Regions from separate parts of the Bradyrhizobium sp. HKCCYLRH3061 genome, predicted to be linked through region 2. Evidence: predicted binding sites of a transcription regulator. Region 2 holds the regulator's gene; each other region holds the start of a gene.
What was found. Region 2 encodes HrcA, which represses chaperone genes, less so after heat shock. Its sites were predicted from a motif close to GTTAGCACTCNCNNNNNGNGAGTGCTAAC; they were not measured.

Region 1 (7,809 bases), on a different contig from region 2:
GAGGGCGGCATGTTCCTGCCCTTTCCCAAGCTGCTGCGTGCCGGAATGTCCCGCCGGCTCGATCCCGAGCTGATCCGCGCCGAGGTGCTGGTCCAGCTTGCGGCGTTCGGCGAGCTGTTCGGCCGCGCCCCGGATTTCGTCGACGGCCATCAGCATGCCCAGCTCTATCCGCAGGTGCGCGAGGGCTTCCTCGCCGCCGTCAAGGAAGCCGCGCCGGCGGCCTGGGTGCGTCAGGGCGGCCGGAACGTGCCGCTGATGCAGCGGCTGACGGCACCGAAGGCGCTGCTGCTGGACGTCCTGAGCGCGCAATTCCGCCGTCATGCCAGGCGGGCCGCGATCGCCTTCAATCCCGCTTTCGCCGGCGCCTATGACTTCAGCAAGACCTCGGATTTCGGCACGCTGATGGACGGCTTCCTGGACGAGCTGCCGGAGGACGGGCTGGTGATGTGCCATCCCGGCTTCGTCGACGACGTCCTGATCGAGCTCGATCCTTTGACCGTCCAGCGCGAGCACGAGCACGCCTATCTCGCCGGCGAGCATTTTCCAGCGCTGCTCGACCGCCGCCGGATGACGCTGGCCTGAACGGATCTTGCGGGCCTGCGACGAACAAAAAGCCGCTCGGCAGCGTTCCTCCTGCGGTGCGGGCAGCGTGGAGGTCCAAAACGCCGCGCAAGCCCGAGAGACGCTGTGTCGCATACCGAAATTTAATCCGCGCCCCGGCTGGCCGGGCCACAAAGTCCCCCTAAATCTTGGCCGCGCTTCGCCGGAACAAGGCAAGCGGCAGGAGAACGACATGACACCGCAAGAACGCCAACTCATCGACGATCTGTTCGACCGGCTTGCCAAGTTGGAGAGTGCACCGCGTGATCCGGAGGCCGCCGCCGCCATCGCCCAGGCGCTGCAGCGGGCTCCCAATGCCGTCTACGCGCTGGTGCAGACGGTACTGGTGCAGGACGAAGCCTTGAAGCGCGCCAATGCCCGCATCGAGGAGCTGCAGCACGCCCAGGCCCCGCAGCAGGCCCCGTCGGGCGGCTTCCTCGATTCGATGCGCGACAGCATCTTCGGCGCGAGCAGCCGCGGTTCGGTCCCCAACGTGCCGCCGCCGTTGCCAAGCCGGCCGGTCTGGAACAGCGGCCAGGCGATGCCCCCGGGCTACCAGGGCCAGCCCGGCTATCCCGGTCAACCCGGCCCCTACGATCAGGGCGGCTTCGGCCAGCCGCGCGGCGGCATGTTCGGCGGCGGAGGCGGCTCATTCCTCGGCACGGCCGCGGCGGCCGCGGCCGGCATGGTCGGCGGCTCACTGTTGCTCGGCGGCATCCGCTCGATGATGGGCGGCGGGTCGCATCAGGCGTTCGGCGACACCACGATCATCGAGGAGCGCGGCGGCGGTGCCAGCCCGTGGAGCGGCGACCAGTCCGGCGGGTCGCTGGCGCGTGACGCCGGTCTCGACGACATCGGCCGCTCGGGCGGCGACAGCGGTCGTGCCGGCCTGTTCGACCAGGCGAACTACGACGACAACGGCAATGACAGCGACGCGGCCGACTTCGATTCCGATGACGGCTATGGCGACGACGACGGTGGCAGCGACTACGCGTGATCCTCCCGGGTCGCAGCCAATTCGAGAATGCAAAGGCCGCCCGGATGGGCGGCCTTTTTCAATGGCCGATGTCGTGCGGTGGCGGTCGTCAGAGCACGATCACCCGGGCACCGACGTTCACGCGGCCATAGAGGTCGATGACGTCCTCGTTGCGCATCCGGATACAGCCTGACGAGACGTTGGTGCCGATCGTCCATGGCTCGTTCGACCCGTGGATCCGATACAGCGACGAGCCGAGATACATCGCGCGTGCGCCGAGCGGGTTCTGCGGTCCGCCCTCCATGTGCCGCGGCAGGTCGGGCCGGCGCGCGAGCATTTCCGGCGGCGGCGTCCAGTCCGGCCATTCACGCTTGGCCGAGATCGTCTTCACGCCCGACCAGGTGAAGCCGGGCCGGCCGACGCCGATGCCATAGCGCAGCGCCCTGCCCTCGCCCTGGACCAGATAGAGGAACTTGTTCGGCGTATCGATGACGATCGTGCCCGGCCGTTCTTTGCCGTCATAGTCAACGATCTGTTTCTCGTATTTCGGATCGAGCGGCCGCTGCGTCTGCTCATAGGCCTCCTCATCCGGCACTCCCTGCTGCGGGACCATGCCAGGCGCCAGCCGCTGCGGCTCGTAATAGGACGGCTGCTGCTGATACATCGGCTGTCCCGGCGGAGGCGCGCCGCGGCTGCCTTGCGGATCCCCGAACAGGAATTCGATGAAGCCGCCACCCATGCGCGAGCGTTCGACATAGGCGGTGCGCACCGGCGCGGACTGCTGCGGCGGCCCGCTGTAAATCACGGTCGGCTGCTGAAACCCCTGGGCCGCCGCCCGATCCAGACCTGAATAGAATGCGCATGCGCCGGCCAGCAGCGCCGTGGAGAATGATTTGAACATCGACGTACTCTGTACTGTTTCGTCTGGAGACTGTTCGTCGCGCGAGGCGGCAACGCCGCCGCGTATCGTCAATAAAGAGCAAAACCCGATCGCTTTGGTAAACGCGGGAGGCGCCGGGATTCACCATCGCTGCATACGACGGCGGTTTTGATGGCTAGCGTTTATTTTGCGTGAAGGCCGGCGAGGCATGGTTAATAGTTGACGCACGATGCACGCCAGCGTTGCTCAACCGCGGTTCCTGGCGTGAACGCGATGTTAAATAGGCTCTGCGTAGAACTGATCCGAACAAGAGGTCAGGGATACTATCATGGCTGTTCGCAAGCGTTTCCGTATCGAAGAAGCAATCGTCGGCCATATGCCGGAGCCCGACTTCGTGGGCGGCGAGATCGGCCCCAACCACAAGGAAATCATGGACGAGCTGCGCGCGATCCGCTCCCAGATGGCCAACGCCATCCGCAGCGGAGGTAGCAACACGGCCAACGCCGCCATCGAAGAATCCGCCGCACGCGAGGTCGCCGAAGCGCGCGCGCTGCTCGAGACGTATCGTGCCCAGATCGAGCAGTGCGAAAAGCTCAAGGTCGAGCTCGACCTGATCCACGACGCGATCAACCGCACCAAGGGCGAGATCGCGACCCTCCATGCCAAGAGCTTCAACGGCGAGGAGATGGCCAAGGTCAACGGCGAGCTCGGCGCGGTCGTCGGCGGCACCGAGCAGGCGACGCAGCAGATCCTCGAAGCCGCGGAGGCGATCGACCAGGCCGCCAGTGCGCTGTCCAAGGTGGACTCGGCCGACCAGCAGAAGATCCTGAGCGAAGAGATCCAGGAGCGCGTGGTGTCGATCTTCGAGGCCTGCAACTTCCAGGACCTGACCGGCCAGCGCATCAACAAGGTCATGACCACCATGAAGTTCATCGAGCACCACATCGTGGTGATGATGGACATCTGGGGCGGCGTCGACGCCATCAAGGCGCATGTGCCGCCGATCGTCGACACCCGCGAGGGCGACGCCAGGCTGCTGAACGGTCCGAAGGCGGCGGGCGAGGTCGGCCACGCCTCGCAGGACGACATCGACGCGATGTTCAACTGAGGTCGGCGGCCAGTCCCAGCGACCGCTTCAGGCCACGTCATCGTACAGAACGCCGGCGCAGTCGCCGGCGTTTTTCGTTCGACTCTCGACCTTTGCGGGATGATCGCCCGGATCTCAGGCGCGCGGCCCGCAGCGGACGTAGACCATCGTCTGGTAACGGGTCGCCGCATCCTTGTCGACGAAGCGGGTGATCAGCACACGGCCGTCGAAGGAGATGACCTCGCGGTCCTGCTCGCCGCCGGGCGGTCCGGCCGGGCCGATGTAGTTCTTGCCGCTGGCCGACCCCTTCAGGCGCAGTTCCTGGGGAGTCGCCTGGTCGGCCAGATGCATCACGACACCGCCGGACGTGCCTGCCCCGATGACGTAAGGCTGTTTGCACTGCGCCAGAGCCATCTTCTCGGTGCGCGCGCGGTCATTCGGATTGTTGTAGGCGGCGAGGCCCCATTTGCCCACGAGATCCTCGGGGCGGATCGTCGCCGGAACCTCGGGCTCGACCGGCGCCTCGGTCTGCATGGGTGGCGACGGCGACAGGCTGAAGCCCGTGCACGCTCCCAGAAGCATCGTGAGCGCCGACGCGATCGCGAGATTGGCAACCGGCCGCGCGCACCGTGAACTCGTCATGGCATCCCCTTAGGAACAGAATCGTGGCTGCCCCGTCCGGCAACCAAGCGCAAAACGCTCGTCAGAGCAATGACGTCGGATGACGACGCCGCTCCACTAACATGTCTGGCCCCGGACAACATCCCCCTAACAGCCTCAAGAACGGCTTAACGGCTGGCCGTTGCTTGACAGGAACAGCCGCAAGCCATATTTCCCCGAGCGGTCTTTAGCACTCGGAGGGCGCGATTGCTAAGGCTGCGAGCCAGTTGGCGCCAAGTGGGCGTCAAATGTGGTCGCATTCAGATTTCCTCCGACAGCAACACTTATCCAAGCACCCCAAAAGGGATCCGTCATGGCCAAATCGAAGTTTCGTCCCCTGCACGACCGCGTCGTGGTTAAGCGCATCGACGCCGAAGAGAAGACCAAGGGCGGCATCATCATTCCCGACAGCGCCAAGGAAAAGCCCTCGCAGGGCGAAGTCGTCGCCGTCGGCCCCGGCGGCCGCGACGAGAGCGGCAAGCTGATCCCGATCGACGTCAAGGTCGGCGACCGCGTGCTGTTCGGCAAGTGGTCCGGCACCGAGGTCAAGCTGGACGGCGAGGAGCTCCTGATCATGAAGGAGTCCGACATCATGGGCGTCGTCGCCTGATCCCGACCTGTCGGGGGCGGCGATCAGCCGCCCCGGGCGAAAATGCTCTGCAACCTCGTTCCGGCGACAGACGGGCGATCACGCCCCTCGCCGTCGAGGTCTACTCCAGGAGAATTTTGAAATGGCAGCCAAGGACGTCAAATTCGCCGGCGACGCACGCGACCGCATGCTGCGCGGCGTCGACATTCTCGCCAACGCCGTCAAGGTGACGCTCGGCCCGAAGGGCCGCAATGTCGTCATCGAGAAGAGCTTCGGCGCTCCGCGGATCACCAAGGACGGCGTCACCGTCGCCAAGGAGATCGAGCTGGAGGACAAGTTCGAGAACATGGGCGCGCAGATGCTGCGCGAGGTCGCCTCCAAGACCAACGACACCGCCGGTGACGGCACCACCACCGCGACCGTGCTGGCCCAGGCCATCGTGCGCGAGGGCGCCAAGGCCGTTGCCGCCGGCATGAACCCGATGGACCTCAAGCGCGGCATCGACATCGCGGTGGCCGCCGTGATCAAGGACATCGAGAAGCGCGCCAAGCCGGTCGCTGCGTCCTCCGAGGTCGCCCAGGTCGGCACCATCTCCGCCAATGGCGACGCCGCGATCGGCAAGATGATCGCCCAGGCGATGCAGAAGGTCGGCAACGAGGGCGTCATCACGGTCGAGGAGAACAAGTCGCTCGACACCGAGGTGGACATCGTCGAAGGCATGAAGTTCGACCGCGGCTATCTCTCGCCCTACTTCGTCACCAATGCCGAGAAGATGACCGCCGAGCTCGACGACGTCTACGTGCTGCTGCACGAGAAGAAGCTGTCCGGCCTGCAGGCCATGCTGCCGGTGCTCGAAGCCGTGGTGCAGTCGGGCCGTCCGCTCCTGATCATCGCCGAGGACGTCGAGGGCGAGGCGCTGGCCACGCTGGTCGTCAACCGCCTGCGCGGCGGCCTCAAGGTCGCGGCCGTCAAGGCGCCGGGCTTCGGTGACCGCCGCAAGGCCATGCTCGAGGACATCGCGATCCTGACCGGCGGTCAGCTGATCTCGGAAGATCTCGGCATGAAGCTCGAGAACGTCACGGTGAAGATGCTCGGCCGCGCCAAGAAGGTCGTGATCGACAAGGAGAACACCACGATCGTCAACGGTGCCGGCAAGAAGGCCGATATCGAGGCACGCGTCGGCCAGATCAAGGCGCAGATCGAGGAGACCACCTCGGACTACGACCGTGAGAAGCTGCAGGAGCGTCTCGCCAAGCTCGCGGGCGGCGTCGCGGTGATCCGCGTCGGCGGCGCGACCGAGATCGAGGTCAAGGAGAAGAAGGACCGCGTCGAGGACGCCCTCAACGCGACCCGCGCTGCGGTGCAGGAAGGCATCGTCCCCGGCGGCGGCGTGGCGCTGCTGCGCGCCAAGAAGGCGGTCGGCCGCATCACCAACGCCAACTCGGACGTCCAGGCCGGCATCAACATCGTGCTGAAGGCGCTCGAAGCTCCGATTCGCCAGATCTCCGAGAACGCCGGCGTCGAAGGCTCGATCGTGGTCGGCAAGATCCTGGACGAGAAGTCCGAGACCTTCGGCTTCGACGCGCAGACCGAGGACTATGTCGATATGGTTGCCAAGGGCATCATCGACCCGGCCAAGGTGGTCCGCACCGCGCTGCAGGACGCCTCGTCGGTCGCCGGCCTCCTGGTCACCACCGAGGCCATGGTCGCCGAGCTGCCGAAGGATGCGGCTCCCGCGATGCCGGCCGGCGGCGGCATGGGTGGCATGGGCGGCATGGGCTTCTGAGCCCTGCTTTCGACATCTCACATTCAGGAAGGCCGCCTCCGGGCGGCCTTCTTTTTGGCCGAGTGTCCGCACCGGGGGTGCAGCGACCGCAAATCGGCGCTACAGCTTAAGGCCGATTCTGCCCCCACAAGGATTTTCAGATGCGCGCGATTTTGCTTGCGCTGGCTGTGATTGTAGCGGCCGCGCCGGAACTCGGTTGGGCCCAGAGCAAGAGCGGGACCAAGGCCCCCGCCAACGAGACGCGGTATTTCACCGCGATCGACGGTCTGATGGACGGCAATGCCGACGTGATCCTGAAGGAGACGCGCCAGGGCAAGACCGTCACCGCCGCCACGCTCGACGTCTGCTATCCCGTCGCAAAGAATTCGGATCGCAAGGACCGCTTCGTGGTCAGCCTCACGGTCAACGGCCAGACCTTGACCGGCGCGACCCAGAGCAACGGCGCCAAGGAGCCGGTCACGGTGAAGCTGAATCGCAAGCCGACCGGCGACACGTTCGAGTTCCGCGGCCAGATCACGATCGGCAAGAGCGTCACAGAGGTGGCGTCGACCGACAACTCCGACGTCAGCGAGAAGGAGTTCCAGGAGAGCCAGTCGAGCGACGACGGCATCAGCGCCCAGCCGAAGGACTTCACCGACGTCTCGCCCGAGGCGGTCTCGGTCCGGCTCAAGCTCGACGCCATGACCGACTTCCTCAAGAGCCTGAAGGGCGAGAACGTCGAAGTTTCGCTGTCGAGCCTGATCGTGAACTGCGATGCCTTGCGCGCGGGCGAGCAGACCATCAGCATGACGGTCGACCCCGACCGCGCCGGAGCGTTGATCGCGAAGGCGCGGGCCATGAACGGCGTGGTGACGGCCGGCTGGACCGCCGGCACCGTCGAGATGGACCGCACCATCCGTTTCGCGGCCGCCGACTGGCGCGACGGCGACAAGATCAACAAGGACAAGCTCGCAAACGCGATCTCCGACGTCCTGGCCCGGACCTACAACGCCAAGCCGACGAGCGCGGCGTGGAATCCGGTCAGCGGCAAGCTGAAGCTGACGTTGAAGCGGCCGAGCCAACTGATGCCGGCCCTGGAACTCACCGACGTCATCGAGGTCACCGGCCTCGTCTCGGCGGACAAGCCGGGCGGCGCGGACGCGCTGATGCTGTGGATCAGCAGCCCGACCACGACGACGATCGACGAGAGCTCCGCCGCCAAGCTGATCCTGTCGGACGAGTCATCCGGCGA
Region 2 (7,809 bases):
TGCGGCGCGGATCGAGCGTGCGGCCGGAGATCCTCGCGTAGCGCTGCGGGTCGATGCCCTCGGCCAGTCGCAGCCCCATCAGCAGGAATTCGTCGGCGCGCTCCTCGCGATTGAGCTCGTCGTCGGTCATCACACCGTGACCGTTGGACTCGACCCGCATCAGCCAGGCCTCGGGCCGCTTGTCGGTTGCGGTCGCGTGCCTGATGCCGCCGATGTCGAGACGGCCATGGGCGCCGGGACCGATGCCGGCATATTCCTGGCCACGCCAATAGAGCAGGTTGTGCCGGCACTCCGCGCCCGGGCGGGCATGATTGGAGATCTCGTAGGCCGGCAGTCCGTGACGGCCACAGATCTCCTGCGTGACGTCGTACAATGTGCGCGCCAGGCCTTCATCCGGCGTCTTCAGCTTGCCCGCGGCATGCAGGCCGAAGAATGGCGTGCCTTCCTCGATGGTCAGTTGATACAGCGACAAATGCTCGGCTGCCTCGCCGATCGCGCGCGTCAGCTCCTCGGTCCACATCGCCGGCGTCTGGTCGGGCCGGGCATAGATCAGATCGAACGAATAGCGCTCGAAGGCATTGCGCGCGATCGCCACCGCCTTCATCGCCTCCTCGGCCGTGTGCAGTCGGCCCAGCATCTTGAGCGACGCATCGTCCATCGCCTGGACGCCGAGCGAGACGCGGTTGACGCCGGCGGCGCGATAGCCGGCAAAGCGCGTCGCCTCGACGCTGGTCGGATTGGCTTCGAGCGACACCTCGACGTCAGCGGCGACATGCCAGTGCTTTCCGATCGCGTCGAGAATGGCGCCGACGGTCTGCGGCTGCATCAGCGACGGCGTGCCGCCGCCGAGAAAGATCGAGCTGACGGTGCGCGGCCCAATGCGGGCGGCGGTGGTCGCGATCTCCTGGGCGAAGGCGCGGGCGTAGCGCTCCTGGTCGATGGCCGCGTGCCGGACGTGGCTGTTGAAGTCGCAATACGGACATTTCGACAGGCAGAACGGCCAGTGCACATAGACGCCGAACACTTCGCTGTCAGCGCTGGTCAAGGCAGATCTCCGCGAGCTTCACGAAGGCGCGCGCCCGGTGCGACAGGCCGAGGCCGAGCGGCGGCAGGCCGTGCTTCTCGATGCTGGTCATCTCGCCGAACGTGCGATCGTGCCCTTCTGGCAGGAACATCGGGTCGTAGCCGAAGCCGGCCGTGCCGCGCGGCGGCCAGACCAGCGTGCCGTCGACCCGCGCCTCGACCTCCTCGACATGGCCGTCCGGCCATGCCACGCACAGCGCCGAGACGAAATGAGCGCCGCGCTGGTCGGCACCCGCGGCGCCGCGCTCCTGCAGCAGGCGCTCGATCCGCGTCATCGCGCCGGTGAAATCCTTGTCCGGTCCGGCCCAGCGCGCCGAATAGATCCCCGGCGCACCGTCGAGGGCGTGAACCACGATGCCGGAATCGTCGGCAAAGGCCGGAAGCTGTGCGGCCTTGGCCGCGGCGACCGCCTTGATGCGGGCGTTGGCCTGGAAGGTCTCGCCGGTCTCGTCCGGCTCGCCCAGGCCGAGATCGCCGGCCGACACCGCCTCGACGCCATGGGGGGCGAGCAGCTCGCGCATCTCGGCAAGCTTGCCGGGATTGTGGGTCGCGATGACGATGCGACCGGTGAGCCTGCGGTGCGGACCGTTCACGCGACCGCCATCTTCTGCAGGTCGACCAGCCGCGCGACGCCCTTGCGGGCGAGCGCCATCAGCGCCAGGAACTCGGCCTCGGTGAACGGCGTCTTCTCCGCCGTGCCCTGCACCTCGATGATGCGGCCGTCGCCGGTCATGACGAAATTGGCATCGGTCTCCGCCTCGGAATCCTCAGCGTAGTCGAGATCGAGCACCGGCGTGCCGTTGTAGATACCGCAGGAGATCGCGGCGACGTTGGCCCGCAGCACCTCGGTCTTGATCATGTTGCGCGACTTCATCCACTTGATGCAGTCGGCCAGCGCGACCCAGGCGCCGGTGATCGACGCCGTGCGCGTGCCGCCATCGGCCTGGAGCACGTCGCAGTCCACCGTGATCTGGCGCTCGCCGAGCGCTTCCAGGTCGATCGCGGTGCGCAGCGAGCGGCCGATCAGGCGCTGGATCTCGACCGTGCGGCCGGTCTGCTTGCCGGCGGAGGCCTCGCGCCGGGTTCGCTCCAGCGTGGCGCGTGGCAGCATGCCGTATTCGGCGGTGATCCAGCCGCGTCCCTGGCCCTTGAGCCAGGGCGGCAGCCGGTCCTCGAGCGTGGCGGTGACCAGCACATGGGTGTCGCCGAACTTCACCAGGCAGGAGCCCTCGGCGTATTTGACGACGCCGCGTTCCAGGCTCACGGCCCGCAGTTCATCCGGTGCACGGCGGCTCGGCCGCATGATTCTCTCCGTGAAAGAGGCGAAAGAGGGTGTTTGACGGCCTTGTAGGAGCCGCGACCGGCAGCGGCAAGGGTTTATCAAGGGCCCGTCGCTCCCGGAGCCCCCTCCTCATGACCGGCTTGCCACCGAGCCGCCGCATGGACACATTATAGGCAGCTGGGAGGAGTGCATCTGGTGGCCCACCACGATCCGATCAACCTGATGACACCGCCGGCCGGTCTGGCGCAGCTGAACGAGCGCTCGCGCGAGATCTTCCGGCAGATCGTCGAAAGCTATCTGGCGACCGGCGAGCCGGTCGGCTCGCGCAACATTTCGCGGCTGATCGCGGTTCCGCTGTCGCCGGCCTCGGTGCGCAACGTCATGGCCGATCTAGAGCAGCTCGGCCTGATCTACGCGCCGCACACCTCGGCCGGCCGGCTGCCCACCGAAGCCGGCCTGCGCTTCTTCGTCGACGCCCTGATGCAGGTTGGCGACATGACGGAGGCCGAGCGGCAGTCGATCCAGAGCCAGCTCGCGGCCGTCGGCCGGGCGCAATCGGTCGAGGCGGCGCTGGATGAAGCGCTGACCCGGCTGTCGGGTCTGACCCGTGCCGCCGCCGTGGTTCTGACCGCCAAATCCAACACCCGGCTGAAGCACATCGAGTTCGTCAGGCTCGAGCCCGAGCGCGCGCTCGTCGTTCTGGTCGGCGAGGAAGGACAGGTCGAGAACCGGGTCCTGACCCTGCCGCCGGGCGTGCCGTCCTCGGCATTGACCGAGGCGTCCAATTTCCTCAACGCCCGGATCAGAGGGCGGACGCTGGCGGAAGCGCGGCTCGAACTTGAGACCGCGCTGGCGCACGACCGTGCCGAGCTCGACCAGCTGACGCAGAAGGTGATCGCCGCCGGCGTCGCGAGCTGGTCCGGCGGCGACAGCGACGAGCGGCAGCTCATCGTGCGCGGCCACGCCAACCTGCTCGAGGACCTGCATGCGCTCGAAGATCTCGAGCGTGTCCGGCGGCTGTTCGACGATCTCGAAACCAAGCGCGGCGTCGTCGATCTGCTCGGGCGCGCGGAGAGCGCGGAAGGTGTCCGCATCTTCATCGGCTCGGAGAACAAGCTGTTCTCGCTGTCGGGCTCGTCGACGATCGTGTCGCCCTATTCCGACGCCACGGGCCGCATCGTCGGTGTGCTCGGCGTCATCGGTCCGACCCGGCTCAACTATGCCCGGGTGATTCCGACGGTCGATTATGCCGCGCGCCTGGTCAGCCGGCTGCTGGGTGGCTGATGCGTGAGATGGTTAATCCGCGGACGGCGTCTCCGGCGAGCCGGTCAGGCTGCGCTTGATTTTCGACGCCCAAAGCACGATATCCCGCCCCATATCCCCAAACCCGTCAGCCGAACTTGCGAGTCTGTCCATGACCGATCCCGACCTGCATAAGAATGATCCGGAAAACCCGGCGCAGGCCAGCGAACCCGTCGTCTCCAAGCCCTACATCATGCCCGATGATCCCGAGGCCGGCTCGGCAGAGGCCCTTGCCAAGGAGGCGGCCGACGCGCGCGACAAGATGCTGCGCACGCTGGCGGAGATGGAGAATCTGCGCAAGCGGACCGCCCGCGAGGTCGCCGATGCGCGCATGTACGGCATCACCGGCTTCGCCCGCGACGTGCTCGACATCGCCGACAATCTGCAGCGCGCGCTCGATGCCGTGCCGGCGGAGACGCGCGACAATGCCGATGCGGGCCTGAAGTCGCTGATCGAGGGCGTCGAGCTCACCGAGCGCTCGCTGCTCAACACGTTGGAGAAGAACGGCGTCAAGAAGTTCGATCCAACGGGACAGAAGTTCGACCCCAATTTCCAGCAGGCGATGTACGAGGTGCCGGATCCGTCGGTGCCGTCCGGCACGGTGGTGCAGGTCGTGCAGGCCGGCTTCATGATCGGCGAGCGCGTGCTGCGCCCCGCTTTGGTCGGCGTGTCCAAGGGCGGCGCCAAGGCGGCGCCCGCGGCGAGCAACGATCAGTCGAACAGCGCCGCCTGACGGCGAGCACGGGCACGCATTCTGCGGCCGTCCTGTTGTCGAACGAAGAAGCCACGGGCAGCGATGCCCGTGGCTTCTTGTTTGTCGGCGCGACCTTGTAGTTCGTCTCGCGGCGAGCAGCCGGCGTGATCACGCCGTCCGATGCCGGGCTGGTCTCAGCCTCTTGGCTGGATGCCGTCGCGGACGGCACGGAACCGCGGGAAGGCCGCCGACCACTGGTCGCGCGGCGCGCTGCCGATGATCCGCAACGTGTTCGGCCCGCCGAAGCGCAGCCACTGCACCACCGTCACCGGCGTATTGTCCTTGCCGCTGGTGGCGTCGATCCGGGTCTCATAGGCCGGCTGGCCGTCGATGCGGATCGGCTCGGACATCGTGATGCGCGCTTCGCGGACGCCCGGAATGGTGGTGGCCGCCTGCTGCGCCACGCGCGCGCGGTCGCCCGCCTCCGGGGCCACGCCGGCCACCAGCCCGATCACCACGAAGGGCGCGGCCTCGAATCCCTTGTCCTCCTCGCCGTCGGCGAGGATCAGGGCGCCCGGCCCGAGCGTGCGGATGGTCTTGAACCCGGAGAGGTCGGTGACCTTGAACGGCATCATCGCGAGCTGCTCGTCGACCGGAACGTCCTTGCGGACGACGGCGGAGGCGAACATCTGGCGCACGGCATCGTCGGTGTAGATCCGGCTCGCGGTCTCCGGGATCTGCACGGCCACGTAGCCGGAGAAGCCGTTGCCGGGCAGGATCATCGAGTAGCGCCGCACCGGCGTGGTGCCATCGCGGCCGTTCTCGACGGTATAGTAGGCGGTGCCGGCGGCGGTCTCGATGCTCTCCGGCTTGACGCTGCCGGTCCCGGCGGGATTGGCGGTAAACGCGTTCTTCACCTCGCCATAGGCGGCGGCGGGCAGTTCGGTCAGCAGCACCTTCACGCTCTGGTCCTCGGTTTCGAAGCCGGAGAACGTCTTGGCCTTGGCGAGCCCGACCAGCGGCGCGAGCCCGATGCGGACGCCGGGCGGAAATACGGCGTCAGTGGCCCATGCGGGGTGCAGCAGCGAGATCAGCAGGGTGGCCGCGGTGAAGAGTCGAACGATCATCATCAAACATTGCCTCGTTGACCGGGGCCGCGCGCCGAGGCGGTCGGGGGTCCTCGCCAGCGTGGTCTTCGGCGGGCACGCTTTTAGCGGCTTTGCGCCCCCCGCAACAGGCCGGGCGCGCGGTTTTGATCGCCTGCGGCGGTCGGCGCGCTCCGGCGGGGCACATTTTGCCTCAAAAGGCGGATTCAGGATGGTGCAGCGCTAGCCGCGCTTCAGGATTTCGACGCCGTCGACGGTCTGTACCAGCACATAGGGCGCGAGCAGGGCCCTGAGCTCGGGGTCGGAACGCGCCCAATCGCCCCAGTCGCTGTTCTGATTGTCGATCAGGACGACGTCGGGCGGCTGCTTCCGGAAGTCGGCGATGATCCCGGCGCGTTCGCGTTCCACATAGGGCGCGAGCCGCTGCGCCGTCTGTGAATCGATGGTTCCGTCCTGTTGCGAGCGGCGGACGATTTCCCGGACCCAGAATGCCTCCTGGCGCGAGATCCAGGTGCCACCGAGGGTCCGCACCATCGGGTGGCCGATGACTGCGGCCGCGCTGAGCACCAGCATGCTCGGGCGCGGTCCGAGCCGCGCCACCTGGGCTTCGATCTGCCGGACGTCGACGCTGCCATTGAACCAGAGGCAGGTCTGCACGAACAGCACGGCGCCGGCGAGAGCGGTGGCGACCTGCGGCCAGCGCCGCATGTCGCGGCGGGTGTCGATCGCCGACGCGGCGAGGCCGGCGGCGAGCAACGCCAGCGCGACCATGGGATAGGCGTGATAGCCCCAGCCCTTCTGCTGCGCGACGAACGACACCAGGAATCCGAGCGATCCGGCCAGCGTGGTGAAAGACGCCGCGTCGCGCGCGTGCTGCCGGCGTTGGAGGAGGAGAATGGTGATCGCTGCGGCAAGCCACAGGCCCATCGGCAGGGTCACGAGGATGGTCGGCACCGGCGCCTTCAGGAGCAGATAGACGTCGCGGACCAGCGGATAGATGAGCGTGAAATATTCGGGAAAGAACAGGTAGATACAGGCCGCGTTGAGCAGCACCAGCGCCGCGGCGATCCAGTTCTCCAGCGCGAACAGCACGCGCCAGTCGCGCGCCTGAGCGGCGGCGGCGAGAATGCAGAAGCCGGCGCTGAAGGCGAAATAGGGCTTGAAGCTCATCGTGAGGCCGGCGCTGAGCCCGGCGATGAGCACGGCGGCCGGGCCCACCCGCTCGCCCCTGGCGCGCAGGATGTACACCGCGATCGCCGGCAGGATCGTGATCAGGGCCAGGTGTTCCCGCTGGCCGAAATCATACATCGGCGCGATCAGGAGCAGGGCGGCCGTCCACGCCGCCAGCCAACCGTCGGCGAGGCGATGGCGCAGCGCCGATGTCCGCAGCACCAGCCACACCAGCGTCAGGGATGCCGCGGCCAGCGCGAAGATCAGGATGTTCGTCGCCAATTCGGGCCTGAGATGGATCGCACGCGCCAGCGCGACGGCCAGCAGATAGACCGATCCGGCCATCGGCGGATTGGTCTCGAGGATGTCGACGTAGAGCCGCTGGCCATCGAGCATGCGCTCGCTGACGAGGAGCCACCAGCTGACATCGACATTGAGGGGAAGGGTGTATCGCAGCCACGCCGCTGCAACCACGATGGCGCAGATCAGCAGTCCGGGGAACGTGGCCTGGCCGGCTTCGCGCGCACGCTGCGGAAAGCCCCAATCGGTGTCGATGACCATGCCTCATTCCCGTCCCAGGAGTGCGGCAGGCTAGGGCCCGTGGGTTAACAACGCATTTCGGTCATCGGGGCAGATCCGGAGTACCGGATTCGTTGCTCCCTGCCCGCGATCGCACCCTCCCGTTTAGGGCGCTGCCAAGGTCGATTGGCCCTTCTTGATGACTCCGCGAGGTCGTTCGGCGAGGGCCGTGATTTTCGTGGGGTCGAACCCCTGGTCCGGTCCTTGCGGGCCACTCCCCCCCTCCTATATGACGCTCATCGTCGCAATATCGCGAGCATTTGATCTGAGGGGGTTTTGGATGGGGGCGCCGTCAGGGCCCCACCCAACCTGCCGCAAAAAGAAGGATATGAGACCATGGGAAAGGTCATCGGGATCGATCTCGGCACCACGAATTCGTGCGTGGCCGTTATGGACGGCAAAACGTCGAAGGTCATCGAGAACGCCGAGGGCATGCGCACCACGCCGTCGATCGTCGCCTTCAGTGACGACGGCGAACGTCTGGTCGGCCAGCCGGCCAAGCGCCAGGCCGTGACCAACCCCGAGCGCACCTTCTTTGCGGTCAAGCGCCTCATCGGCCGCCGCTATGATGACCCGATGGTCGAGAAGGACAA
Region 3 (7,809 bases), on a different contig from region 2:
GCCGCGTTGGTCACCTGCACGTAGTCGGCGAGATTGAACTGCCGCTTGAACGGCCGCGACGAGATGCCTTGATAGAGATATTCGCGGGTCTCCTTGTCGCCCTTGCGTCCTTCCACCGTGAGCACGTTGTGCTCGGCGGTGATCGACAGCTCGTCCGGCGCGAACCCCGCCAGCGCCAGCGAAATCTGGTAGCGGTCGTCGCCGAGCCGCTCGATGTTGTACGGGGGATAGTTGTCCTCGACCGCGCGCTGGGTCTCGTCGAGCAGATCGAACAGACGGTCGAAACCGATGGTCGAACGCCACAGCGGAGAGAAGTCGTAGGTCCTCATAGCCAAGTCCTCCTGAGAGCAAGATGGATACGAAGGAGCGCCGAGCCGATGCGGACTTCAAAGTCCCGGAGATGTCTGAGTACCAAGAGACTTGGTACAAGAGACTACTGAGTACCAGACAACCGGTCAGCGCCCAGATTTCGACCGGGCCCTGATGGCACCCGGCGCCGAAGCGGCAGCAGACGAATTAGAACAACCGATATCCATTTCAAGAGGGGAAGATCGAATTTTTTGTCGCAGCCTTTTCGCGGCGCAACACCCGTCAGGCGGCCACGGCAGACAGCCGCTGCAGCCGCATCGTCGCCTCGCGGAGCACGCTGACCAGCCGGTCGCGCTCGCGCTGATCGATGTCACCGCGCGACAGCACGGCCTGGCAGTGTGCCACCACGCGCTGTTCGCTCTCGATCAGAAACCGTGTCAAGCGACGCGGATCGCCCATGCTCATGACGGAGGTCGGGTTGGGCGGCGGATGATCGTATTGCCAGGCTGGCATGATCGGGCCTGCGAGCTCGCGCTGCTGATGAGACCGGGCGGCGCGACAGCGCTCAACCACACCTCCCGTCGACCGTCGGTCCGTTCTCAGCCGGCTCACCGAATGCAATTGTGGCCGGTTGTGGACGGATTGCGGTCGTTGGCCTGATTGATAGCTGCGCGTTGTGGCCGATCCACGACCTCACGGGGCAGCGATCAGTTGTTTGTCGATATTTCTTTCGGGAAGCCGGGGGTGGCTGCGGCCAACCGCCCCCGGCTGCATCGGATCAGAAGTCCATCGACGGCGCGGCCGCGGTGGCGTCGGCCTTCTTCGGCTTGTCCGCCACCAGCGCCTCGGTGGTGATCAGCAGCGAGGCGACCGAGGCCGCGTCCTGCAACGCGGTACGGACCACCTTGGCCGGGTCGATCACGCCGGCCTGCACCAGATCCTGGTACTCGCCGGTCGCGGCGTTGAAGCCCCAACCATAGGCATCCTTCTCCAAGAGCTTGCCGACCACCAGCGAGCCGTCCTCCCCGGCGTTCTGCACGATCTGCCGCACCGGCACCTGGATGGCGCGGCGGACGATGTCGACGCCGGCCTTCTGGTCGGCATTGGCGGTCTTGACGCCGTCGAGCACCTTGGTGGCGCGCAGCAGCGCCACGCCGCCGCCGGGCAGGATGCCCTCCTCCACCGCGGCGCGGGTGGCGTGCAGCGCATCGTCGACGCGGTCCTTGCGCTCCTTGACCTCGACCTCGGTGGCGCCGCCGACCCGGATCACCGCGACGCCGCCGGCGAGCTTGGCCAGCCGCTCCTGCAGCTTCTCGCGGTCGTAGTCGGAGGTGGTCTCCTCGATCTGCAGCTTGATCTGCTGCGCGCGGGCCTCGATGTCGGCCTTCTTGCCGGCGCCGTCGACGATGGTGGTGTTCTCCTTGTCGATCACGACCTTCTTGGCGCGGCCGAGCATCGACAGGGTCACGTTCTCCAGCTTGATGCCGAGATCCTCGGAGATGGTCGTGCCGCCGGTGAGGATCGCGATGTCCTCCAGCATCGCCTTGCGGCGATCGCCGAAGCCCGGCGCCTTGACGGCCGCGATCTTCAGGCCGCCACGCAGCTTGTTGACGACCAGGGTCGCCAGCGCCTCGCCCTCGACGTCTTCAGCCACGATCAGCAGCGGCTTGCCCGACTGCACCACGGCCTCGAGCAGCGGCAGCATGGTCTGCAAGCCCGACAGCTTCTTCTCGTGGATCAGGATGTAGGGATCCTCGAGCTCGACCCGCATCTTCTCGGAGTTGGTGACGAAGTACGGCGAGACATAGCCGCGGTCGAACTGCATGCCCTCGACCACTTCCAGCTCGGTATCGAGGCTCTTGGCCTCCTCGACCGTGATCACGCCCTCGTTGCCGACCTTCTGCATGGCCTCGGCGAGGAAACGCCCGATCTCATTGTCGCCATTGGCCGAGATGGTGCCGACCTGGGCGATCTCGTCGTTGCTGGTGATCTTCCTGGCGTGCGCCTTGAGGTCCGCGACGATCGCGTCGACGGCGAGATCAATGCCGCGCTTGAGATCCATCGGGTTCATGCCGGCGGCCACCGACTTGGCGCCCTCCTTCACGATGGCCTGGGCGAGCACGGTGGCGGTCGTGGTGCCGTCGCCGGCGAGATCGGCGGTCTTCGAGGCCACCTCGCGCACCATCTGCGCGCCCATGTTCTCGAACTTGTCCTCCAGCTCGATCTCCTTGGCGACCGTGACGCCGTCCTTGGTGATGCGCGGCGCGCCGAACGATTTCTCGATCACGACATTGCGGCCCTTGGGGCCGAGCGTGACCTTCACGGCATTGGCGAGGATGTCGACGCCGCGCAGCATGCGGTCGCGCGCGTCGGTCGAAAACTTCACGTCCTTGGCAGCCATGTTCATCGTCTCCTTTATCTCGATGACTGTCAGTTGAGGGAATCAGGCGGCCTTCTTTGCCGCGGCGGGCGCGTCGATGATGCCGAGCAGGTCGCTCTCCTTCATGATCAGGAGATCCTTGCCGTCGATCTTGACCTCGGTGCCCGACCACTTCGCGAACAGCACGCGGTCTCCCGGCTTGACGCCGAGGGCGACCTGCTGCCCCTGCTCGTTCCGCGCCCCCGGACCCGCGGCAACGATCTCGCCCTCCTGCGGCTTCTCCTTCGCGGTGTCGGGAATGATGATGCCGCCCTTGGTCTTCTCCTCGGCATCGATGCGGCGCACGAGCACGCGGTCGTGCAATGGACGGAAATGCATGCACATCCTCCTTTACAGATCAGCGATGTCATAAGCCTCGGGTCCCATCAGGCCCCCGGGCGAGCAACGACCTAGGAAAGCCGAACTTTTCGTTCAAGAGGGTCACGCAAATTTTTTGGCACTCTCGGGGAGCGATTGCCAGCCCGGCTCTTGAACCGGGCCGGCCGCTTTCCCAGCTCTGTCGTCGCCGAAAAATCCTGATCGCGCTTGTTGGGGATCACGATGCAGCTTCCGCCTTCTCTCCGGGCCGTCCTGGCGCCTGCCATCCTGCTTTGCCTGATGACCGGGCCTGCCTTGGCCCAAATTCCCGATCTCAAGCTCGGCCGGGTGCCGACGCTCGCGCCGCTGGTCAAGGAGGTGACGCCGGCCGTCGTCAACATCTCGGTCGAGGGCAAGGTCCGCCAGGACAACCCGCTCTACCAGGACCCGCTGTTCCGCGAGTTCTTCGACGTGCCGAAGCAGGTCGAGAAGCAGATCAGCGCGACCGGCTCCGGCGTCATCGTCGATGCGCAGCGCGGCTACGTGATGACGGCCAACCACGTTGTCGAACACGTCACGACAGCGCAGATCCGCACCAAGGACGGCCGCAAATTCGCCGCCCGCCTGGTCGGGCGCGATCCCGCCACCGACATCGCGCTGCTGCAGATCAGGGACCCGATCGAGCTCAGGGCCATCGCACTCGGCGACAGCGACGCGCTCGAGGTCGGCGACTTCGTGATCGCGGTCGGCAACCCGTTCGGCCTCGGCCAGACGGTCACCTCGGGCCTCGTCAGCGCGCTCGGACGCACGGGCCTGGGCAAGCAGGGCTACGAGGATTTCATCCAGACCGACGCGGCGATCAATCCCGGCAATTCCGGCGGCGCGCTGATCAATCTGCGTGGCGAGCTGGTCGGCATCAACACCGCGATCATCTCGCCCGGCGGCGGCAATGTCGGCATCGGCTTCGCCGTCCCGATCAACATGGCGCGGCGGGTGATGGAGCAGCTCGTCGCCAACGGCCGCGTCGATCGCGGCCGCATCGGCGTGACCCTGCTCGACCTCGACGCGCCGGCCGACGGCCGCATTCAAGGCGCGCGCGTCGCCGACGTCACCGTGGGCTCGCCGGCCGAACGCGCGGGGCTGCGCAAGGGCGACATCATCGTGAAGGCGAACGACATGCCGGTGCGCAGCGCCACGCAGGTGCGCAACCTGATCGGCCTCACGCCGGTCGGACAGCGCGTCCGTCTCGTGTTCGAGCGCGACCGCGCGCTCGGCAATGCGACAGTGGAGGTCGCGCCGGTCGCCGAAGAACGCGCGCGTGCGCGGACCTCGGGGTGACAATTCAACTTCAGTTCGCTGTGAGCTGCGCATACCACGTGGAGTAAATTTTTACCGTGCATCAAGCATGCAGCGAGACGCCGATACCTCCATAAACGCGTGTTAAGTGCCCTCGCGGTTAGTGCAACCCCGCGGAGGTATTGAAATGCGGGGTGATGGTTTGTCGTTCAGTTTGCCACGCTGGCGCGTGACGCGCTGGCTGGCCGACCCGGGATATCCGGTGTCATCAGATATCCGCGGCGCATTGACCGGCGAGCTCTACGGCTGCTGGTCGGTGTTCGCCGGCGGCGCCATCAACACCGTCGCCGTTGCTGCTGCGCTTGCGCTGCGCACGCCGAGCCCGCTGTTCATCACCTGGTTCGTGCTCGAGGTCGCGGTCTGCCTGTCGCGGCTGGTCGTGATGATGATCGCCTACCGCCGGGCGCGCGAGCGGCTGGCGACGCCGACCGACATCCACATCCTGCTGTCGGTGGCCTGGAGCGCCAGCGTCGGCTTCGGCGTCGGCATCAGCCTGGCGTCCGGCGACTGGGTGGCCGCGTCACTGACCTGCATCTCCTCGGCCGCCATGGTCGGCGGCATCTGCTTTCGCAATTTCAGCGCGCCGCGCCTCGTCGGCACGATGATCCTGTTCAGCATCGGCCCCGTGATCCCCGGCGTCGCGACGTCGCATGAGCCGTTGTTGTTCGCGATGTATCTGCAGATGCCGGTCTACTTCCTCGCCATGACCGGCGCGGCGTTCCGGCTCAACAGGATGCTGGTGGCGGTGATGCAGGCCAAACGCGAGAGCGACGAGCGGGCGCGGCTCGATCCGCTCACGGGACTGTCCAATCGCGCCGGCCTGATCGACGCGCTGCAGAGCAGGCTCAAGGGCAACGCCGGCGGCGATCGCAGCTTCGCCGTCCTGTATCTTGATCTCGATGGCTTCAAGCCGGTCAACGACACCTTTGGTCACGCCGCCGGCGACGAGTTGCTGAAGATCGTCGGCCGGACGCTGCGGCAGACCGCTTCTCCGGACGATGTCATCGCCCGGATCGGCGGCGACGAGTTCGTCGTGCTCGCCGGCGATCCGGCGATCGACCACGCGCTGGCACTCGGCGAGCGCATCATCGAGGTGATGACCGCGCCGATCGCGCTTTCCGGCGGCGCCTGCGTCAACATCGGCATCAGCATCGGCATCGCCGTCGCGCCCGAGCACGGCACCGATCCGGAAGCCCTGCTGTTCGCGGCGGACGCCGCATTGTATGAAGCGAAGTCGAGCGGCAAGTCATGCTGGCGGCTGGCCTCCGCCGAGGCCAATCTCGCAGCGCTGCGCAAGATCGCCGGCAGAGACCCGACCGCGAGCTCGGTCGCCAGCGCTGCGTGAGCTCAGCCTCAGGACAAGGACCAGCGCCATCGTGGCCCGGATGAGCGAAGCGACATCCGGGTTCTCACACCCTGCTGAGTTGACCCCGCATGGCGCTTCGCTCATGCGGGCGACGGACAACGAGCCCCTGTCGCCCTACCGCGGCATCTCCGCGAGCGCGGCGAGGATGCGGGCCCAGGAGCGGATGCCCTTGTGGTAGCTCTTCAGGTCGTACTTCTCATTCGGCGAATGAATGTTGTCGTCGTCGAGGCCGAAGCCGACCAGCAGTGAATCGAGACCGAGCGTCCTCTTGAAATCGGTGACGATCGGGATCGAGGCGCCCGATCCCATCAGGATGGTCTCCTTGCCCCACTCCTCGGTCAGCGCCTGCTTGGCAGCCGCCAGCGGCTTCATGGTCCAGTCGAGCGCGATCGCAGCGCCCGCCGAATGATCGCCGAACTCGACCGAGCAGTCGCCGGGAATGCGCGCCGAGACGTAGTCGCGGAACGCCTTGCGGATCTTCAGCGGGTCCTGGCCCTCGACGAGGCGGAAAGAGACCTTCGCATGCGCCAGCGACGGGATCACGGTCTTGGAGCCCTCGCCGATATAGCCGCCCCAGATGCCGTTGATGTCGCAGGTCGGCCGCGACGAGATCTGCTCGATCAGCAGACGGTCCTTTTCGCCGGCGGGAATCGACAGGCCGATCGGCTTGAGGAAGCTCTCGGGCGTCAGGTTCAGCTTCTTCCACTGCTCCAGCACCTCAGGCGGAACGTCCTTCACGCCATCATAGAAGCCGGGAATGGTGATGCGGCCGTCGGCGTCGAACAGGCCGCCGAGGATCTCCGTCAGCACGCGGATCGGATTGCGCGCGCCGCCGCCGAACACGCCGGAATGCAGGTCGCGATTGGCGGCCTTGATCTTGATCTCCTCATAGAGCAGGCCGCGCAACGAGGTGGTGATCGCCGGCGTGTTCGGGTCCCACATGCCGGTGTCGCAGACCAGCGCGAAATCGGCCTTGAACTCGTCCTTGTTGGCCTCGAGGAACGGCACGAAGTTCTTGGAGCCGACCTCCTCCTCGCCTTCGATCAGCATGGTGATGTCGAGCGGCAGCGCCCCCGTCACCTTCTTCCAGGCGCGACAGGCCTCGACGAAGGTCATCAGTTGGCCCTTGTCGTCCTCGGCGCCGCGCGCGACGATGATCTTGCGGCCGTCGGCGTGATCGGCGACCACAGGCTCGAACGGCGGCCGGTGCCAGAGGTCGAGCGGATCGACCGGCTGCACGTCGTAATGACCATAGAACAGGACATGCGGCTTGGCGGCGCCATGACCGTTGCTCTTGCCGACCACGGCCGGATGGCCGGCGGTCGGGCGCACCTCGGTCGCAAAGCCGAGCGTCGCAAGATCCTTGGCGAGGTGATCGGCCGCCACCCTGCAATCGTCAGCAAAGGCCGGATCGGCCGAAATCGACTTGATGCGGATCAGCGCAAACAGCCGTTCCAGGCTGTTGTCGAAGTCGGCATCGATGTGATCGAGAACGGATTGAAGCTGCGCATTGGCCATGGCCACCAGATCCTTCGCATGTAACGGCTATTGGCCCGCTTGTAGCTCCGTTGCGCGGTCCGGGCCAGCCTCATGCAAAGGCAGCAAATGCCACCTGCCCCCGAGTCGGCGCGGATGACATGACAAGGCCATCACGCCGACCGGGAGCACGACAGCATGTCAACGCCGCAGCAGTCCACCGAGCGCGCCACGCACGAGGGAACGGCCGATCGAGCCGCCCAGCGAGCCGCCGACCTGCTTGCCGAGATCGGCCGCGATCCCGCCCACCACCTTGTCGGAGACCGAGCGGGCGACGTTGCGCGCGATCACCTGCGTGGTCGAGAGCTGGCCACGCTTGACGTTGGTGCCGAAGATCGTCGCGGCGATGTCGCCGATCTTGCCGAGCACGCCTCCGGAGGAGGCTTCCGTCGTCACGGCGTTTCCCGCGATCCGCTTCTGCAGCAGCTCGTAGGCGGACTCGGCGTCGATCGCGGTGTCGTATTTGCCCTTGACCGGGCTCGCAGCGATGATCGCCTTGCGCTCC
Region 4 (7,809 bases), on a different contig from region 2:
GGAACTGCACGGAGGGACCGAGCAGGACCACCGGAATGCCGGCCTCCTGCAGCCGTTGCAGCGTCTGCTTGAGGTCGCGCACCATGCCGGCGAACCGCGGCGGGCGCGCGTTCTCCAGCCAGTCCGCCGACATCACCACGAGGTCGGGCCGCGCTTGCGCGAAATAGTCGCGCATCTGGCTCGCCAGGGCGCGGCAGGCCGCGACGCCCTGCGTCTCCGCGCTGAAGGTCGGCATGCAGGTGGGCTGGCTCGCCTGCATGATGTTGACGGTGTCCGGACCGAGCTGGGCCTTGAGGCCGTGATAGTAGTGGGCCGCAAAACTGTCGCCCCACAGCAGCACATTGGTCTTGCCGGCCGCCGCCTGCAGACAATCCTCGGCAACCCGGCCGTCCGGTGTCGTGAAGCAGGTGCCGTAGCGATAGACCGGCTTCATGTCGTAGGCATTGTAGGCGTCCAGCCGCTGCGCCGCGCGGTCGTTGTCAGACACCGCGCCGGCGCGCAGCAGGCCGACGCCGCTGCCGGCCAGCAGCAGCAGGCTCGCCAGCGCCGCAAGACCGAACGCGGCGCGCGGAGTCGCCGCGAGCCGGCGGTTGCGGAACGGCTGCTCGATGAAGCGCCAGGACAGCGTGGCGACCGCGACCGTGAGGACGAACAGGGCCGCCCGCTCCCAGCCGTCGAGCGCGAGACCGGGCTTGGCGAAGCGCGCGAAGGCGAACAGCGGCCAGTGCCAGAGATACAGCGAATAGGAGATGCGGCCGAAGAACGCCGCCACACCGAGCGGCGACAGCGGGCTGCGCGGCACATTGGCCACGCCGGCGCCGCTCCACAGGAACAGCGCCGCGCCGAGGCATGGCGCCAGCGCGTCGACGCCGGGGAAGCCCGGTCCGGGGCGCAGCGCCAGGATCGGCACCGCCATCAGCAGCAGCGACAGCGCGCGGGCGCCGCGCTGAACGAGACCCGGCCGCGGCGCGGGAAGGCCGGATATCGCGACCAGGCTGCCGAGCAGGAATTCCCAGGCGCGCGGCGGGCTGAGGAAGAACGCGCTCGCGGACGCGCCGCCGCGCATCAGCATCAGGCCGAGCGCGAACGAGCCTGTGGCAAGCAGCGCGAGAGTGACCGGCAGCGCGAGCCTGTGGCCGCGCGCCAGCCGCAGCACGGCCCAGACCACCACGGGCAGCACCAGATAGAACTGCTCTTCGACCGCCAGCGACCAGGTATGCAGCAGCGGCTTCTCGACCGCCGCGTGGTCAAAATAGCCGGACTGCAGCCAGAAGAAGATGTTCGAGGTGAAGGTGACGACGGCGGCCGCGGAACGGAGGAACTCGGCGCGCTCGGAGCCCAGCATGTCCTGCGACGCCGGGAGCGCCGCGAACGCCACCATGGCGTAGAGCGCCGGCAGCAGCCGCCGCACCCTCCGCTCGTAGAATTGCGCGAACGAGAAGCGGCCCTGCGCCATCTCTGCCGCGATGATGCCGGTGATCAGGTATCCTGAGATGACGAAGAAGATGTCGACGCCGACGAAGCCGCCGAAGATCGCCGGCGCCTCGAAATGGAATGCGACGACGGAGAGCACCGCGATGGCGCGCAGCCAGTCGATGTCCTCGCGATGGCCTGCACCTGAAGCCGAGCCGGCGCCCGCGTTGGCGATGCGAGGCTGCATCGATGCACGCGTGCGAGGCGCGCACGCAATGGTCGGAGCGAACTGGACGACGAAGCGCGGCAACGGGACGGGTACGCCTTTACGCAAGCCCGCGACGAACACGTCTGACGGATTCGTTGCCGGCCCATCCGTCCCAATGACGCGAGACCGGATGTCAACACACACGCGCGATGGGACCGCCGTCCACCGCGTCGCGGATGTTTCCATCCATTTCTGTCGGCTTTACGTCGACAGTTCGACGGTTTTGAAGTCGGCCGGCAGGATCACCTCGAGCAGCTCGACGTCGTCGGAATAGTCGAGGATCATGTGGCGGATCTTCGGCGGCTGGGTCCAGCAGCTGCCCTCCTTCATCAGCGTCTCGCCGACGCCTTCGAGGTAGCTCTTCACCCAGCCCTTGAGCACATAGACCATCTGGAAGTCGACCGCATGGGTGTGCAGCTTGGAGACTTCCTGCGGATTGCACGGTGGCAGCATGCGGATGACATGCGCGCGCGCCAGGCCGTGCGTCGCGTCGGCGATGCCGAGGTCGCGATAATGCGCATAGGCGCGCAGGCCGTCGGCCCTGAAATCCTCCTCGCGGTGATGGCTGATCGCGACCTTCTGCTTGCGCCGGCGCGGCGCCGGCGCTGGCCGCCCCTTGCTCACGAGCGCCTTGCGCGCGGACGGTGCAGCCGCCCTGCCTGGCTTGGCGGCTGTCTTGGCGGCAGTCTTCGCCGTCGGCCTTGTCTTTGCGACCTTACGCGGCGCAGCCTTCGCGGCGGCGCGTGATGATGATGTGGTGCTGCGGCTCTTCTTGGCCATGGCGCTCTCCCTGCGAGTCCTCGGGTCAGAGGCTATCACAATTGGGGGGACTCGGCAGAGCTCCAACAAAGGTCGTCATTCCGGGGCGTGCGCAGCACGAGCCCGGAATGACACCGATGGCGGGGTTGTCAGCTCAATGCAGCACGAACACGCCGTCGACGGCGCGCAGCTCGGCGGGCTTGATCAGCTTGGAATGCGCCACGGTGACCGAGTACAGCGGGCCCTCGATCTTCTCCTCCCAGAACGCCAGGAAGTCCTGCAGCGCAGGGAATTTCGGAAACAGGTCGTAGTTCTGCCAGACATAGGTCTGCAGCAGCGAGCGATGGTCCGGCATCCGATACAGGATCTGCGCGGTCGTCAGCCCGTAACCCAGCACCTGTTTCCGAAAGTCCTCGGAAACCTCAACCCTCGACACCATGCCAACCTCCGTTTCTGGAGCGCATGTCCGTGTGGCCAACCGGGGATGGAGCCACCCGGCAACGATGCGCTCACTGCCTAGAAATGTGACGCATGTCCTCAACCCATCTCAAGCTTAAATGTTTAACGACATGTTGAAAAATGCTGCATTAGCAGCCACTTAGCCCAGGTGCTAATACGGGGTTTCGCGGTTCGTTCCGCCTCCGTTAACGCTGTCGGAACGCTTTGGCAGAGCCCGCGATCGACTGCTAATTTTTCTGCTACAAGGCCTTGCCCGGCATAAAACTCTCCCCTAAATCCAGCCCGCGTGCTGGCACTCGCCGGCGCCGACTGCCAAATCTCCAGAAACTGACAATCGCTTCAATACCTTAGGAGGACTGTATGGCTTTCCGTCCGCTTCACGACCGCGTCGTGGTCAAGCGCATCGACGCCGAAGAGAAGACCGCTGGCGGCATCATCATCCCCGACTCGGCCAAGGAAAAGCCCTCGCAGGGCGAAGTGATCGCGGTGGGCCCCGGCGCCCGCGACGAGAGCGGCAAGCTCGTCCCGCTCGACGTTCAGGTCGGTGACCGCGTGCTGTTCGGCAAGTGGTCGGGCACCGAGGTCAAGATCGACGGCCAGGAGCTGCTCATCATGAAGGAAAGCGACATCATGGGCGTGCTCACCGACACCGCGGCGAAGAAGAAGGCCGCCTAAGCGCCGTTGCCCCTCATCCTGAGGAGCCGGCTTGAGCCGGCGTCTCGAAGGATGAGGCCCCAACCACCTCCTCATCTCGTCCTTCGAGACGCCCGCTGCGCGGGCTCCTCAGGACGAGGATCTCGATCAAAACCAGGGAAACCCAATATGTCAGCGAAAGACGTAAAGTTCGGCGTCGAAGCCCGCGACCGCATGCTGCGCGGCGTGGACATTCTCGCCAATGCCGTGAAGGTCACGCTCGGTCCGAAGGGCCGCAACGTCGTCCTCGACAAGTCGTTCGGCGCGCCGCGCATCACCAAGGACGGCGTCACCGTCGCCAAGGAGATCGAGCTCGACGACAAGTTCGAGAACATGGGCGCGCAGATGGTGCGCGAAGTCGCCTCGAAGTCCGCTGACGCGGCCGGCGACGGCACCACCACCGCGACCGTGCTGGCCCAGGCCATCGTCCGCGAAGGCGCCAAGGCGGTTGCCGCCGGCATGAACCCGATGGATCTGAAGCGCGGCATCGACCTCGCGGTCGAGGCGGTCGTCGCCGATCTCGTCAAGAACTCCAAGAAGGTCACGTCGAACGACGAGATCGCCCAGGTCGGCACCATCTCCGCCAACGGCGACTCCGAGATCGGCAAGTTCCTCGCCGACGCCATGAAGAAGGTCGGCAACGAGGGCGTGATCACCGTCGAGGAAGCCAAGTCGCTCGAGACCGAGCTCGACGTCGTCGAGGGCATGCAGTTCGATCGCGGCTACATCTCGCCCTACTTCGTCACCAATGCCGACAAGATGCGCGTCGAGATGGACGACGCCTACATCCTCATCAATGAGAAGAAGCTGTCGTCGCTGAACGAGCTGCTGCCGCTGCTCGAGGCCGTGGTGCAGACCGGCAAGCCGCTGGTGATCGTCGCCGAGGACGTCGAGGGCGAGGCTCTCGCCACCCTGGTCGTCAACCGTCTGCGTGGCGGCCTGAAGGTCGCGGCCGTCAAGGCGCCGGGCTTCGGCGACCGCCGCAAGGCCATGCTGCAGGACATCGCGATCCTGACCGGCGGCCAGGCGATCTCGGAAGATCTCGGCATCAAGCTCGAGAACGTCAACCTCTCCATGCTCGGCCGCGCCAAGAAGGTGATGATCGACAAGGAGAACACCACGATCGTCAACGGCGCCGGCAAGAAGGCCGACATCGAGGCGCGCGTTCAGCAGATCAAGGCGCAGATCGAGGAGACCACCTCGGACTACGACCGTGAGAAGCTGCAGGAGCGTCTGGCCAAGCTCGCCGGCGGCGTCGCGGTGATCCGCGTCGGCGGCGCGACCGAGGTCGAGGTCAAGGAGCGCAAGGATCGCGTGGACGACGCGATGCATGCGACCCGCGCGGCTGTCGAGGAAGGCATCCTGCCGGGCGGCGGCGTCGCCCTGCTCCGTGCCTCCGAGCAGCTCAAGGGCGTCCGCGCCAAGAACGAGGACCAGAAGACCGGCATCGAGATCGTCCGCAAGGCGCTCTCCGCCCCGGCCCGCCAGATCGCGATCAACGCGGGCGAGGACGGCTCGGTCATCGTCGGCAAGATCCTCGAGAAGGAGCAGTATGCGTACGGCTTCGACTCGCAGTCGGGCGACTACGTGAACATGGTGTCCAAGGGCATCATCGACCCGACCAAGGTCGTGCGCGCCGCGATCCAGAACGCCGCGTCGGTGGCCGGCCTGCTGATCACCACCGAGGCAATGGTCGCCGAGCTGCCGAAGAAGAACGCCGGCGGCCCCGCGATGCCTCCGGGCGGCGGCATGGGCGGCATGGACTTCTAAGTCCGGCCTCCTCGCGAAGATACCAAGGGCGCGGCGAAAGCCGCGCCCTTTTCTTTGCTCAGAGCGTAGCCCGCATGAGCGAAGCGATATCCGGGGTCTCGAGAAGCAGAGTCGGCAGTGCCCCATGTCGCTTCGCTCATGCGGGCTACGACATCCGCGACCGGCCTACCTCACCATCGTCCCGATCCGCTCGAAGCGGATGCGGCCGGGCCTGCCTTTGCCGGCACCGGCGGCCGAAAAGAAGATCATGGCGGCGCGGCCGATGACGTTCTCGATCGGCACATAGCCGATCTGGGACAGCACGCGGCTGTCGGTCGAGTTGTCACGGTTGTCGCCGAGCATGAACAGCCGGCCGGGCGGCACGACGAAGACATTGGTGTTGTCGAAGAAGCCGTTGCTGACGCAATCCAGCGTCTCGTAGCTCACGCCATTCGGCAAGGTCTCGCGCCAGCGCTTGACGCGCTCGGTCGCATCGCCCCCGCAGGCCGCCTCTCCGATCAGATCCTCGACCCGCTCGCGCGCGACGGCCGTATCGTTGATGTAGAGCACTCCGTCCTTCATCTGGACGCGATCGCCGGGCAGTCCGACGACGCGCTTGATATAGACGGTCGCATTGTCTTTCGGCAGGAAGAACGCGACGACATCGCCGCGCGCAGGCGTCGCACCCCAGATCCGCGCCGACGGCGGCAGCGACGAAGGCCATGACAACGGCCAAGTGAAGCGGCTGTAGCCATAGGGATATTTCGACACGAAGAAGATATCGCCGACGAGAAGCGTTGGAATGTTCGAGGATGAAGGAATGTTGAACGGCTGAAACAGAAAGGTGCGGATCAGCACCGGCGAGGCCAGCAGCAGGCAAAGAGCCACGAAGCCCGCGATGAAGATCGCTACGATCGCCCACCACGGCTCGCGCCTCGGCCCGGTCGCGCCCACCTCCAGGCTCGTCATCGCGTCTTCCCCCTCTTCACACCCTGAGGATGAGGGAAGGCCCGAGCCTGCGCAATCACCAAATGAACCGGAAGCCACGCGGCTGCCGATGATCTCCAGCCCCTGCCCATTCGTCAACGAGAGGCCGCCCGTGGGCGACCTCTCCCGGATCGTAGCTCTCACCGTCCCTTTCGCCACGGCGCGTCGGCTTCCCAGTCGCCGGCCATGATCGAGCCGTAAGGGATCACCTCGTCGATGACCTCGCCGAGCCCGTAGCGTGCGATCTGCGCCCGCACCGACGCGGCGTTCTTGTAGGCCTGCGGCAGCTCCGACAGATCGGGCTTGCCGCAATAGAAGCGCGCGTCGATGCCATCAGGCATCTCGGGACGATTCTCGCGCAGAAAAGCCTTCCGCCCGAGATTGCGCCCGGCGCCGTGTGGCGCGAAGCCGAGCGCGTCCTTGTTGTCCCGGTGCTTCAGAATCAGCACCGGCTCGGCCATGTTGAGCGGCACGATGGTGCGTCCGTCATCATCGGCCGAGAAGCCGGACCAGTTCGGCGTCGCCCCCTTGCCGTGATAGAACAGGCCGTCGCTCTTCTGGAAAACGAAGTTGTGCTCGTTCCAGAACCGGTCCGTGACGGCGTTGCCGAGCTTCGCCGCCGCGAGGTCATGGATCGCGTGGTGGTTGGCCCTGGTCCACAGCCGCGCCACCTGCAACGCCTCCCAATACGCCCGGCCGTCGTCGCTCGACGCCTTGATCCAGGCGCTGTGCTCCGGGACCTTCGGCGCGTGGATCGCGGTGTGCCGCTTCGCCACCGCCATGCCGCGCTTGTAGAGCTGCGCACCGAAGCCGCGCGAGCCGTGATGCGTCACCAGCGCCGCCTGACCGGTCGATTTGAGATGACCGACATAAGCGAAGTGGTTGCCGTCGCCCTGCGTGGCGAAGTGACCGATCGCGAAGCGCTCCAGCCCCTTCAAGAAGGGGTTGGCCTCGAACCCCGCCATCACCTCGTCGGGCGGCTGATGCAGCCGGTCGCGGCCGCCGGGACCGAAATGGGTCACCGCATTGACGGCATCGAGGATGCGCTTGGGATCGTCCTTGCGCGCGAACACGGTCACCGCCACCGAGCAGCAGATGTCGGAGGAGTGAAAGCCCGGATGGATCGCGTCCTCGCAGGCCACCACGCCGCCGACCGGAATGGTGCCGAGCGCCGTCCCCGACGGGCAGGCGTCCGGCATCACGGCGCCGGCCACGATGGTCGGCACCCGCATCAGGGCATCCATGTGCTGCGCGACCGCCGCGACGTTGGCGCGCTCGAGCTCGTTGTCGGCATCGATCAGCATCGCGAACGGCACGCCGTTGGTGCGCATCAAGGTCTCCACCGGCTGCAGCGCCTGCAGTGCCGCGAAGATCGCATCGTCGTTGGCGCCATCAGAGCGCATCGCATTCGCCGTCTCCAAGCCCTGCTTGAACCAGCGGCCGGGCTTGAAGCCCCAGGCGATCAGGGTGTTTCCGTCGAT

Region 1: a site for HrcA is predicted at 4,390-4,418, ahead of groES (co-chaperone GroES). Genes of this name have one in related genera too.
Region 3: a site for HrcA is predicted at 3,182-3,210, ahead of groES (co-chaperone GroES). Genes of this name have one in related genera too.
Region 4: a site for HrcA is predicted at 3,188-3,216, ahead of groES (co-chaperone GroES). Genes of this name have one in related genera too.

The regions. Positions count from the first base shown of each region.
Region 1 covers NZ_JBNPUE010000001.1:694,077-701,885, forward strand. Annotated here, with positions in the region: gene ACQR2C_RS03325 (ChbG/HpnK family deacetylase) at 1-582, shown strand, start outside; gene ACQR2C_RS03330 (DUF2076 domain-containing protein) at 794-1,597, shown strand; gene ACQR2C_RS03335 (L,D-transpeptidase family protein) at 1,686-2,477, opposite strand; gene ACQR2C_RS03340 (protein phosphatase CheZ) at 2,785-3,564, shown strand; gene ACQR2C_RS03345 (hypothetical protein) at 3,679-4,185, opposite strand; gene groES (co-chaperone GroES) at 4,517-4,813, shown strand; gene groL (chaperonin GroEL) at 4,935-6,578, shown strand; gene ACQR2C_RS03360 (hypothetical protein) at 6,719-7,809, shown strand, end outside.
Region 2 covers NZ_JBNPUE010000016.1:16,462-24,270, forward strand. Annotated here, with positions in the region: gene hemW (radical SAM family heme chaperone HemW) at 1-1,045, opposite strand, end outside; gene rdgB (RdgB/HAM1 family non-canonical purine NTP pyrophosphatase) at 1,032-1,676, opposite strand; gene rph (ribonuclease PH) at 1,673-2,386, opposite strand; gene hrcA (heat-inducible transcriptional repressor HrcA) at 2,561-3,649, shown strand; gene grpE (nucleotide exchange factor GrpE) at 3,780-4,400, shown strand; gene ACQR2C_RS23780 (hypothetical protein) at 4,556-5,491, opposite strand; gene ACQR2C_RS23785 (hypothetical protein) at 5,690-7,198, opposite strand; gene dnaK (molecular chaperone DnaK) at 7,553-7,809, shown strand, end outside.
Region 3 covers NZ_JBNPUE010000004.1:288,542-296,350, reverse strand. Annotated here, with positions in the region: gene ACQR2C_RS10670 (Hsp20 family protein) at 1-329, opposite strand, end outside; gene ACQR2C_RS10665 (hypothetical protein) at 592-822, opposite strand; gene groL (chaperonin GroEL) at 1,088-2,710, opposite strand; gene groES (co-chaperone GroES) at 2,753-3,067, opposite strand; gene ACQR2C_RS10650 (trypsin-like peptidase domain-containing protein) at 3,290-4,384, shown strand; gene ACQR2C_RS10645 (diguanylate cyclase) at 4,530-5,747, shown strand; gene ACQR2C_RS10640 (M20/M25/M40 family metallo-hydrolase) at 5,883-7,286, opposite strand; gene ACQR2C_RS10635 (helicase HerA-like domain-containing protein) at 7,446-7,809, opposite strand, start outside.
Region 4 covers NZ_JBNPUE010000002.1:450,321-458,129, forward strand. Annotated here, with positions in the region: gene ACQR2C_RS05960 (acyltransferase family protein) at 1-1,660, opposite strand, end outside; gene ACQR2C_RS05965 (cupin domain-containing protein) at 1,883-2,461, opposite strand; gene ACQR2C_RS05970 (usg protein) at 2,595-2,879, opposite strand; gene groES (co-chaperone GroES) at 3,260-3,574, shown strand; gene groL (chaperonin GroEL) at 3,722-5,362, shown strand; gene lepB (signal peptidase I) at 5,528-6,310, opposite strand; gene ACQR2C_RS05990 (RtcB family protein) at 6,469-7,809, opposite strand, start outside.